2 regions of the Peribacillus sp. V2I11 genome follow, and region 2 is predicted to be linked to the other one. Evidence: predicted binding sites of a transcription regulator. Region 2 holds the regulator's gene; the other holds the start of a gene.
What was found. Region 2 encodes Rex, which represses fermentation and respiration genes when NADH is low (regulators of the CRP and FNR family bind a similar motif). Its sites were predicted from a motif close to TTGTGAAATATTTCACAA; they were not measured.
Positions count from the first base shown of each region.

Region 1: the regulator Rex is predicted to act here: its motif matches at 2,116-2,133, upstream of QFZ73_RS24940 (nitrate/nitrite transporter).

Region 1 is NZ_JAUSYW010000001.1:5,110,635-5,116,334, reverse strand. It holds gene nirB (nitrite reductase large subunit NirB) at 1-641, opposite strand, end outside; gene QFZ73_RS24940 (nitrate/nitrite transporter) at 697-1,902, opposite strand; gene QFZ73_RS24935 (ribonuclease H-like YkuK family protein) at 2,662-3,204, shown strand; RNA gene ssrS (6S RNA) at 3,373-3,559, opposite strand; gene QFZ73_RS24925 (UDP-N-acetylmuramoyl-L-alanyl-D-glutamate--2,6-diaminopimelate ligase) at 3,683-5,164, opposite strand; partial or broken gene ltrA (group II intron reverse transcriptase/maturase) at 5,378-5,700, opposite strand, start outside.
Region 2 is NZ_JAUSYW010000001.1:2,027,452-2,033,151, forward strand. It holds gene groL (chaperonin GroEL) at 1-336, opposite strand, end outside; gene groES (co-chaperone GroES) at 396-680, opposite strand; gene QFZ73_RS09625 (CPBP family intramembrane glutamic endopeptidase) at 1,010-1,735, shown strand; gene QFZ73_RS09630 (YdiK family protein) at 1,732-1,944, shown strand; gene QFZ73_RS09635 (redox-sensing transcriptional repressor Rex) at 2,556-3,215, opposite strand; gene moaC (cyclic pyranopterin monophosphate synthase MoaC) at 3,249-3,755, opposite strand; gene abc-f (ribosomal protection-like ABC-F family protein) at 3,889-5,700, shown strand, end outside.

The sequences.
Region 1 (5,700 bases), 3.1 Mb from region 2:
ATTATCTCCTGTGTTTCCTTTTTTAAAAGAAAGTTCATTCCCTGGTTTTCCAACTCTTTTTGCAGCAAAAGTGATGCCGTTGAATCAAGCTGCCTTTCCATTAAATGGTCAGCAATATGAACGACATTCACTTCCATACCGAGGTTTAACAGCCCTCTCGCTGCTTCTAAACCTAATAAACCGCCTCCAATCACGACTGCTTTTTTATGCTTGCGTGAAATTTCAATCATCTTTTGGCAATCTTCAATCGTTCGAAATGCAATAACTCCTTCTTTATCAACACCGGTAACAGGAAGAATAAACGGGATAGAACCTGTTGCAATTATCAGCTTATCGTAGTAAACTTCCCGTTCTTTGTCTGTTTTTATCTTCCGAGTCTCTTTATCGATTTTTACAACCGTTTCCCCTGTAAACAATTGGATATCATTCTTCGTATACCAGTTTCGATCATTTATCGCAATATCATCAAACGAAGTGCTGCCTTGAAGCACAGTCGACAATAAGATTCGGTTATAGTTAACGTGTGGCTCACTTCCGAAAATAGTAATCTCAAAGGCAGTCGGATCCTTACTTATAATTGACTCAACACAGCGTAATCCCGCCATTCCGTTCCCTACTAAGACCAGTTTTTGTTTATACATTTTATCCCCCCGAAACAAGTACTGTCACAAACCAATATCACTAGTAAACAAAGTTCTAGATCTTAACTGAATTCTTTCCGAGTACCCACGTTTTTCTCCATGAAAGCTGAGCTAGGCCCAGGATAAGCAACGCCATGATTCCAACTGCGGAAAATACTAAAAATCCAGTAGCATATGTCCCAGTAATCTGTTTCAACGTTCCTAGTATGTTTGGAACCAAGAATCCGCCAACACCTCCGGCAGCTCCTACAATCCCTGTGATAAAACCAATTTCTTTAGAAAATCGCTGTGGAACTAACTGAAAGACAGCCCCGTTGCCCATACCGAGAAATAGCATTCCGATGAACAGCAGGATCGTAACGACAGTAAGAGAATAAAGAAAACTAATCCCAAACATACATAATGTGAGTCCAAAAAATAAAAACATTAGCAGTTTAACTCCACCTATTTTATCGGCAAGAAACCCTCCGACGGGACGAAAGAAACTTCCGGCGATGACACATAATGTAACAAATTCCCCTGCCCTTATTCGTGATAACCCATACTCATCAACAAAAAAGATGCTTAAAAAGCTAGTAAACCCGACAAAGCCCCCAAAAGTCACACTGTAAAGAATACAGAAATACCAAGTGTCCTTTATTTTAAATACGTTGAAATATTCCTTGAGTGGTTTTGCGGGCGGTTGAGATGGTGCGTCTTTTGCGATTAAAATATAAATGACAAACACGATGGTTAATGGAATCAAAGCTAATCCCATAACATTATGCCAGCCAAGAGACTCTGCAATACGCGGTCCAAACAATGTCGCAAATAGAGTTCCGCTGTTACCTGCTCCCGCAATGCCCATCGCAAGACCCTGCAAATGCGGGGGATACCAGCGACTAGCCATAGGAAGTGCCGCAGCAAAACTTGCACCTGCCACTCCGAGCAAAATCCCAATTAAATAAAGCTCGGCTAAACTTTCTCCGAATAACCATCCCCAAAAAAGCGGAATCATCGTAACAAGCATTCCCCCGATCGCTGTTTTCCGCGGGCCGATGCGATCAGTCAAAAAACCAAGAACGATTCGAAAAAATGAGCCTCCCAAAATCGGTATAGCTACAATCAACCCTTTTTCAGCTGGGGAAAGTCCGAAATCCTTTGTAATATAGACACCGAGTGCACCTAATAATACCCAAATCATAAAACTGATATCAAAATAAAGGAATGAAGCTAATAATGACGGAGCATGACCGCTTTTTTTCAATTCAGATATTTTCATTTTTCATCTCTCCTATACTTTATTAATTGAATATTCGTTTATTTTACTCTTATAAATGCAAGATTTCTTTGTTTATGTAAGAAAACATTACACACTTTTTTGTAAGTTATTAAATGTGAATACTTTAAAAGTAGTTATTGGTCGAAATTTAATAATTTCATTTCCTTTTTCATATATAAATTGAATGTTATTGTGGTTTACTTAGGTGATGTAATGTTAAACTTTTCAGTTATGGCAGGTGATATGCCAAAAGACATTCCAACAAGCTTTTTCGTAATATTCTCCATACAAAAAAAAGAGAAGCCTAATGCTTAAGCTTCTCTTTGCTACAAACTCTACATTATTAAATAAATGGTTTTCATAACATGTATACTAGGAATCAATAAGCCAGGCACCGAAAATAGTCCTTATGAATGCTCTTTCCACTGAAGAAAACGAGTCTGCCTACGGTTTCTTTCTATAAAGAACGTTCCAGTGTTTTCAGAAATCCGTTCCGTTCCTTTTCGCCGACTGTTTCCCATGTGGAATCTCGGCAAGCCCTTTATTCGGCAGGAGTTTCGCAAATTACGAATAACCTCTCATTAAGGATTTGCATTCTTAATGAGAGCTCATTCTTTTATTTTCCTCAAATGATGACTGCATCTTCATTAGAGGCGGGTTCCTACCACCGCACGAAACAAGGACCCCCTTCATATGATGTGTTATGAGCGGCATGAGATATTTAATAATCTGATCCGGGGAAAGGTTGGGTGCAATAACATGAGGCAATATCCATTTCATAACATCCCATTTCAAAATCTTCAGAAAAAAGACATGTCATTTGAAGAGGTATTCGTTCATATTGTTGAGTTCATGAAATTAAATCCTTCCGGTAACTATCGATTAATGGTCGGTACAGATTCGCAAGTACATAAAAAACATACGGTTTTCATTACAGGCATCGTGATACGTCAGGTCGGAAATGGTGTATGGGGTTGTATAAGAAAATTGATGATTCCTAGAAGGATGCTGCATTTACATGAACGAATTTCCCAAGAATTGTCGTTAACAGAGGAGATCGTATCCATGTTTACGGAAGAAAGAAAAAATAAGTTAATCGATATTGTCCTCCCTGCGGTATATCAAGGGGCAACGTTCACAATGGAAGGGCACATTGATATCGGGATTGGAAAGCGGAACAAAACCAGTGAGTTTGTAAAAGAAATGGTAGCCAGAATGGAATCCATGGGCGTGGAACCGAAAATTAAACCCAATGCTTTCGTTGCTTCAAGTTATGCCAACCGGTATACAAAGCAAGAGTAAATGTCCCCAAAACATGTAATTTTTTAAATTTGATGAAAATATATATTTTAGAACAATATGAGTAGGAAATTTTCAGACTGCAAAGCGGTACATACAATTCATATGGTACTTTGTTCGAAAAACAGCAAAAAACCGGCCTCAGACCGAGACCGGCTTCAACATTAAAAGATATAAGCCGCCATTGCCGTATTCAGTAAGAAAGTTTTAAACCACCACTCCTCAAAGTGGGTGTTTGCAGAAAAAATCCTGTTGTCCAAGTCAGTGACGAGGCATAACATTCCTGTTTCAATATAAAACTCCCTATTACAGCTTAAAGGTTAAAACTTTATTATCATTACGAACAGTGCAGCTTGTATTGTTATAATACCTGAATTCCTCATATGTTACAATGTTAATAATCACCATATAAATCGCCTATGGCAGTGGAAGGGAGTGGACGCCGTATTATCCCTTTATAAAAGCATTCGTATGAATCAAACTATTGATCAAAATAACCGGTAAAATCCCCTTGGTCCTTATTTTGCAGATATAATACCGTTTCTTTGTCAGAAATAGTAGGCAGTCCGAAATTTTGTTCATACCTCTCAATTCCTTTACCTGTAATGATAATCCAATCCCCTTCCTTTCCAGCTTGTAACGCCTCCTGTATAGCAAGTGTCCTATCTGGAATAACCTTCCCATTTCCAGCAGAGTAATCGCTTTGCAGTTTATTTAGTGACGATTCCATCCCCTCAATTCCCTCCGAATTCAGATCATCCATCGTCAAAATCGAAACATCACTATGTTCCGATGATACTTTAACCATTTCAGCCCTTTTGGTTGTATCTCGTCCACCTCGGAAACCAAAGATATGATAAATCTTTCTGGCCCCGCATTCTTTAGCAGTTTGAAGCATGTGATGAATGGCATCCGCAGTATGTGCATAATCGATGACTATTGTCGGTCCAAATTCTTTCTTATATATTTCGAACCTTCCTGGTACACCGGAAAATTGTTTCAGTGAAGTGACAATTTCCTCTTTTGAAATTGGAAACATCCTCGCTACGGAATACGCAGCTGTTGCGTTATATAAATTATGAAGTCCAGGTAAAGGTAACTCAATTTTCACAAAGTCATGATTCTCATTCAATAAAATAAAGGGGTTTGTTGCAGCATTATAATTGGTGATGGTTAAATCGCAACGATTGGATTTTCCAAATACAAAGGCACTCACATTTTTCTCCCCTAAGTATTCTTGTAGTTTTTCTCCCCAGAAATCATCCCCATTAATAATCGCAAGTCCATTTGGTTTCAATTTTTCAAAAAGCAGTAATTTAGCCAGAAAATAATCCTCCATCGTACCGTGGAAGTCGAGATGGTCATGATGCAAATTCGTGAAGACACAAAAATCAAATTCAATCCCTTCTAGACGATATTGAGCTAATCCATGTGAAGACACTTCCATTATGACAACCATGTCCTCACTGGCTGCCAGCAAGGAATTCAACTCCACGCTACCTGGAGTCGTATTATGGGAATCGACTTTGTTTCCATTGATAATATGCTGTATCGTGCCAATGACGGAACAGGTTACCCCATTCTCTTCTAATATTCGCTGAAGCATATAGCTTGTTGTGGTTTTACCATTTGTACCCGTAATTCCTATCATTATTTTTTTATTGCTGGGATCTCCATAAAACCTTTTGGCGATTAGCCCTAATGCTTTACGGCTGTTTTCCACTCGTATATAAGGAACTTCCAATCCCTTTATATCGCGATCGCCAATCACGGCCGCTGCCCCTAAACGAATTGCATCTTTAATGTAATTATGGCCATCGGACTTATATCCGGTTACGGCAACAAAAAGGTATCCCTTTTTTATTTCTTTAGAGTTATCGGTTACACCTGTGATGGCTATATGTTCAATATCCTTCGGCAAATTCCGGTTTATTGCTTCATTCAATATGTCTTTAAGGATCATTAACATTTCTCCTTTTTCATTTAAGCTATTCACCTAACTCTTGAAAATGAAATGCATAAGTATCAACAAGCCATTTTTAGTATTTACCAGTACACTAAAAAAATTGTCAATCCAGAATTTGTATAACAGTCAGAGGAAATCAAGTAGGAGGAGGAGCCTAGCCTCCGACCTCTCACACCACCGTACATACCGTTCGGTATTCGGCGGTTCAGTTTAAGTCTGACGTAGTTTTGTATATCGTTCATATAGATTTACTAACCCATGATGGAACCAATAAACATTATTAAGGGTTTTGTCTAGAATAGGACTATGTGCCAATAGCCCTTTCTGCTATTTCCCCATTCATAGGCTTTTCCAAATGGGACGACTAATCCTTTGAGTTTCCTACCCTCGTTCTTGGCAGTTTCCATTGCTTCCATAGGCACATCCTGAGTTTTCTTCGAATCCATGAATCTAAATTCTTCAATACGTTCGGAGTATCAATGAGGGCGAAATACCCCATCCAACCTCTAAGGTATTGCTTTAACTTATTTATT
Region 2 (5,700 bases):
TGGGTTAGCACCAGCTGTTACGTTTTTAAGACCTTCACGGATCATCGCTTGAGCAAGAACCGTTGCAGTAGTTGTACCGTCACCAGCTACGTCGTTTGTTTTGCTTGCTACTTCAGCAACCAATTTCGCACCCATGTTTTCGAATGCATCTTCCAATTCGATTTCTTTAGCGATCGTCACACCGTCATTTGTGATAAGCGGTGAACCGAATTTTTTCTCAAGAACAACGTTACGACCTTTTGGTCCAAGCGTTACTTTAACTGCATCTGCAAGTGCGTCCACACCACGAAGCATGGAGCGGCGAGCTTCTTCACTAAATTTAATTTCTTTAGCCATTTATAAGTACCTCCCTAAAATTTTAAGAAAATTTTCGTTCAGTTAAGTATGATGTATAATTAGCCGATAACAGCCAGAATGTCGCTTTCACGTAAAATTAAGTATTCAGTGTCTTCGTATTTAACTTCAGTACCTGCATATTTTGAGAAGATAATTAGATCGCCTTGGGCAACCTCTAAAGCAACACGTTCGCCATTTTCAAGGACACGGCCAGTACCAACTGCTACTACCTTACCTTCTTGTGGCTTTTCTTTAGCAGTATCAGGAAGAACAATACCGCTTGCAGTTTTTTCTTCAGTTTGAACTAGTTCAATAATAACGCGATCACCTAATGGTTTTAACAAGTGAAACAACCTCCTCATATTCTCTTGATAATTTGTTTCATGATTATTAGCACTCTTCATCATCGAGTGCTAACACATTTATAATATTAAATAAACCGAGCCTTTTTTGCAAGTATCTTATTGAAAATTTTTTATTAATTTCTGATAAATTACGGGTATACTACTTTAGCATAATGATTTACTGAACAAAGTAATTAAAATGTTTTGTTAGGGGTACCTTTAAGTGGTGTTCTGCCTAAATATTTGATACCATTTTGGAGTATGCGTTTATAGATTGTCCCCATATGTTCCAAGCGGAATGGGTGACTAAATAAAAGGAGTTTTCATTTTTGAAAAAAGAATATTGGTTCGTCATCATCACTTATATTGCCATGCAATTATCCAGTATTGTTGGGGTACCCATTTTCATGCTGATCGGGTCTTATACCGGAATGCCGGCTGATGAACTCGATGTGAAGTCTGCAGCATACTGGATAGTTTTCAGTTTTCTCGCTGCTTTATTCTTGATTCTTTTTTTAATGAGAAAAGATATGAGGGAAAAGTTGGACACGAGAAACCAAACTTCCGTTCCCATGTCCATATTATGGGCAATTGCAGGAGTTTTCATGGCTCTTTTTGCGCAAAGCATTGCCGGCAGCATTGAACAAATGCTTGGGGTGGAGTCTGAATCTGAAAATACGCAGCAACTCATTTCACTCATTTACAAAGTCCCCATGGTCATTTTCGTCACTTCAGTAATTGGACCTATATTGGAAGAATTAATTTTCCGGAAAATCATTTTCGGATCACTTCATAAACGCTTTAACTTCTTTATTTCAGCTTTAATCAGCTCAGTTATTTTCGGCTTGGCGCATGGTGAATTTGAACATCTTCTTTTATATACAGCAATGGGCTTCACCTTTGCTTTCCTTTATGCAAAAACAGGCCGCATTCTCGTTTCCATGAGCGCTCATATTGCGATGAATACGCTTGTTATCATCCTTCAAGTGGTATATCGGGAGGATATTGAGAAGATGCTAGATACTGCACAGGCCTTCATCGGAGGTTTATTATGAAACGTCAATCACCATTATTCATGGGCATCATCTATGCAGGCTTAGGAGCTCTTTTTACCGCTATCGCGATTCAAACCGTCAATTCTTCTGGATGGGGAATCTTTGCCTACATACTTGTCCTTATTGCAACTCTTGACTTTGGATCGGGATTACGCATGATCATGCTGCACTTTAAGATTAAAGCCGCACAAAAAAATAAGAAAAAATAAAAAAACGCTGTAATGATACAGCGTTCAGACTGTAGACAAACTCGATGAAAATTGAGTTTGTCTACAGTCTTTTTATTTGAAAAACGTTCCAGTTGATTTCAGAAATCCGCTCCCTTTCCGCCGACTGTCTGCCAAGCCTCCTCGCCGCAAGCGCCTGTGGGGTCTCGGCTAGCCAGTTATTCGGCAGGAGTGTCGCAAATTTCTTCAATCTAATAAGAATTACTGTAAAAAACCATTAAGGATAATCTAGTCTTGTTTTAAAATCATGTTTCGGGATAAGACCGTTCCGAACCTCCGATTGTAGACAAAGGGGTTCTATCTAAATTTTAAAAAACAGTTGATTGGAACGGAAGGTACGAGACTCCTGCGGGAAAAGCGCGTCCAAGTGAGACCCCACAGGCGCAAAGAGCGCCGAGGGCGGACCGCCCGCGGAAAGCGAGTGCCTGGAGTGGAAATCAACGTTTAAATTGCACTCCAAAAAAGTAAAAAACATGAAGGATAATCTAGTTTTCTTTTAAAATCATGGTTTGGGATGCGAACGTTCCACCCCCATTTTGTAGACAAACAGAAAAGATTTAATAAAAAAACGCTGCAATGATGCAGCGTTTTTTTCATTCCTCCAATGCGGCTTCTTCCACTACAGGATAATGTTTCAGGAAGTAGATGAGCGACTGAAGCTCCACGGCCAGGTCAATGTGGTGAACCCTTATGGATGGAGGCACCGTCAGCCGTGCAGGTGTAAAATTCAATATTCCTTTTATATCAGCTTTGACTAGACGATCTGTTATCGTCTGGGCTACCTGTGCAGGCACTGTCAATATAGCCGCAGTAATATTATTTTCCTGCAATAATGTATCGATTTGATCCATATGATAGATGGGCACATCAGCTATACGCTTGCCGACCTTTTCTTCAGAAACTTCGAAAGCCATTTCAATTTTTGTATTATTATTTTTCATGAAATTGTAATTTAAAAAAGCGGTTCCTAAATTTCCTACCCCGATTAAAGCGACTTTGGTCAATTCATCTTGATCTAGTGTTTTTCTAAAGAAGGATAATAAATAATTGACATTGTAGCCGTAGCCTTTTTTCCCAAGCGCGCCAAAGTAGGAAAAATCACGGCGAATGGTAGCAGAATCCACTTTTACAGCTTCGCTTAGCTCTGCCGAGGAAACTCTTTGTTTGCCTGAGGAATGTAAGTTCTTTAAAAATCGATAATACAATGGCAACCTTTTGGCTGTCGCCTGCGGTATCTTTGGGTCATGGTTCATTGTTCTTCCCCGCCTTCACACATGCTTTTCAACTTAATCTGTATCTGTTTGTTTTACTTGTCTTTTATAATCGTTACTGGAAACTCCGCCTGTTTTCTCCACTAAGAATGTAGGCCCGATCACCATTCCCTTATCAAGGGCCTTACACATGTCATAAACAGTCAAGGCAGTCACGGATGCAGCTGTTAACGCTTCCATTTCAACACCTGTACTGCCTTTTGTCTTAGCTTCCGTTTCAATCCTAAGCCTATATCCCTGTTCTTCTTTTTCCCAATCAAAGGCTATATTGACCCCTTGCAGAGCAATGGGATGGCACATCGGAATTATATTGGATGTATTTTTGCTGGCCATTATTCCTGCAACTTGTGCAACAGCCAGTACATCACCTTTTTTCATTTTCTCGTTCGTGACCAATTCATATATTTCATCATTCAATAAAATGCTCGATTGAGCTACAGCCGTCCGGGTTGTTTCAGGCTTAGCACTCACATCGACCATTTTGGCCCTGCCCTGTTCATTAAAATGCGTTAAGTCTCCCATTTAAGTAACCCCTCCTAAATAATACACTATTATTCCACTTTATGTAACAGCTTTTCTTTTAGCTTGGAACCAAGCTGTTGCCGATAATAACTAAAATACGTTACACTAACAATAATCAATTGAGGTGAAATCTATGATTTTGTTACAAATCAATCAATTATCGAAATATTATGGAGCTGAACTTATTTTATCAAATATGAAGCTCGAAGTTCAAAATAAAGATAGAATTGCACTTGTCGGCCGAAATGGCGCCGGTAAATCCACTCTGCTAAAAATCATAGCCGGGCAGCTTTCCCATGATGGCGGGGAAATAATCAAACCAAAAGGCGTCACCATCGGCTATATGGCCCAGGATACGGGATTGGAATCCGATCTGACCATATGGGATGAAATGCTGACTGTATTCAGGGACCTTATAGAGCAAGAAAAGGAACTGCGTCGCCTTGAGGTTGATATGGCCAGACCTGACATCTTTGAAAACGAAACTATTTACCGAAAAGTGCTGAATGAATATGACACTTTGATGGTGGCATTCAAAGAGAAGGGCGGTTATCAATATGAAGCGGATATCCGTTCCGTATTGCATGGACTTCAGTTTGCTGACTTTGACTATTCTACCCCGATTTCCACTTTAAGCGGTGGGCAAAAAACAAGGCTTGCATTAGGAAAACTGCTTTTAAGGAAACCGGATATATTGATTCTGGATGAGCCGACGAACCATTTGGATATCGAAACCCTCTCTTGGCTTGAACAATATTTACAAAGCTACCAGGGAGCTGTCCTTATTGTTTCCCATGACCGTTATTTTTTAGATAAAGTAGTTAACCTGGTATATGAGATTTCCCGGAATAACATGAAAAAATACCATGGTAATTATAGTTCTTACCTAGAGGTAAAAGCGGAAGATTATGAGCGGGACATGAAACTGTTCGAGAAGCAACAAGGGGAAATTGAAAAGCTTCGCGACTTTGTCCAACGTAATATCACAAGGGCTTCCACCACGAAAAGAGCACAAAGCAGACGCAAACAGCTCGAAAAGATGGATGTATTGGACAAGCCGCAAGGTGATGAAAAATCCGCGAATTTTTCTTTCCAGATTGAAAGGCAAAGCGGAAATGAAGTACTTCACCTCCAGGACTTGGCTATCGGATACGAAGGGGAAACGGTGTCAAGGAATATAAATTCCCGGATGACAAAAGGAGAGAGCATAGCTCTTGTTGGCCCAAATGGAGTTGGAAAATCAACGTTGCTGAAAACGATCATTTCTAAGCTGCCTGCACTTTCTGGGGACTTCCGTTTTGGAACGAACGTAGAAGTCAGCTACTACGATCAAGAACAGGCTAACCTTGTTTCCAATAAACGCGTACTCAATGAATTATGGGACGACTATCCCCTTAAACCGGAAAAGGACATTCGCACCGTACTCGGTAATTTCCTATTTAGCGGGGACGATGTTTTGAAAACCGTTTCCACACTTAGCGGGGGCGAAAAGGCACGGCTTGCTCTAGCCAAAATGATGATGGAAAAAGGGAATTTTTTAATTCTTGATGAACCAACGAACCATTTGGACCTCGATAGTAAATTGGTGCTTGAAAACGCATTGATCGATTATCCGGGAACTATTCTTTTTGTCTCACATGACCGTTATTTCATAAATCGGATAGCAACGAAAGTGATAGAGCTCTCCAAAGACGGCAACGAAGAATTCCTCGGTGATTATGATTACTATTTAGAGAAGAAACAGGAGCAAGCTGAAATCCAAGCACTTGAACAGCAGGATCAGGCTAAAGCTTTAGATGCAGCCGTAGAAAAAACAAATTACAAAATTGATAAAGAAGCAAAAAAAGCTGAACGCCAGCGAAAACGGCGCATTGAGGAAATCGAGGCAGCCATGGAGCTTCTTGAAACCGAAATAAACGAATATAATGACCTCCTTTGTGATCCA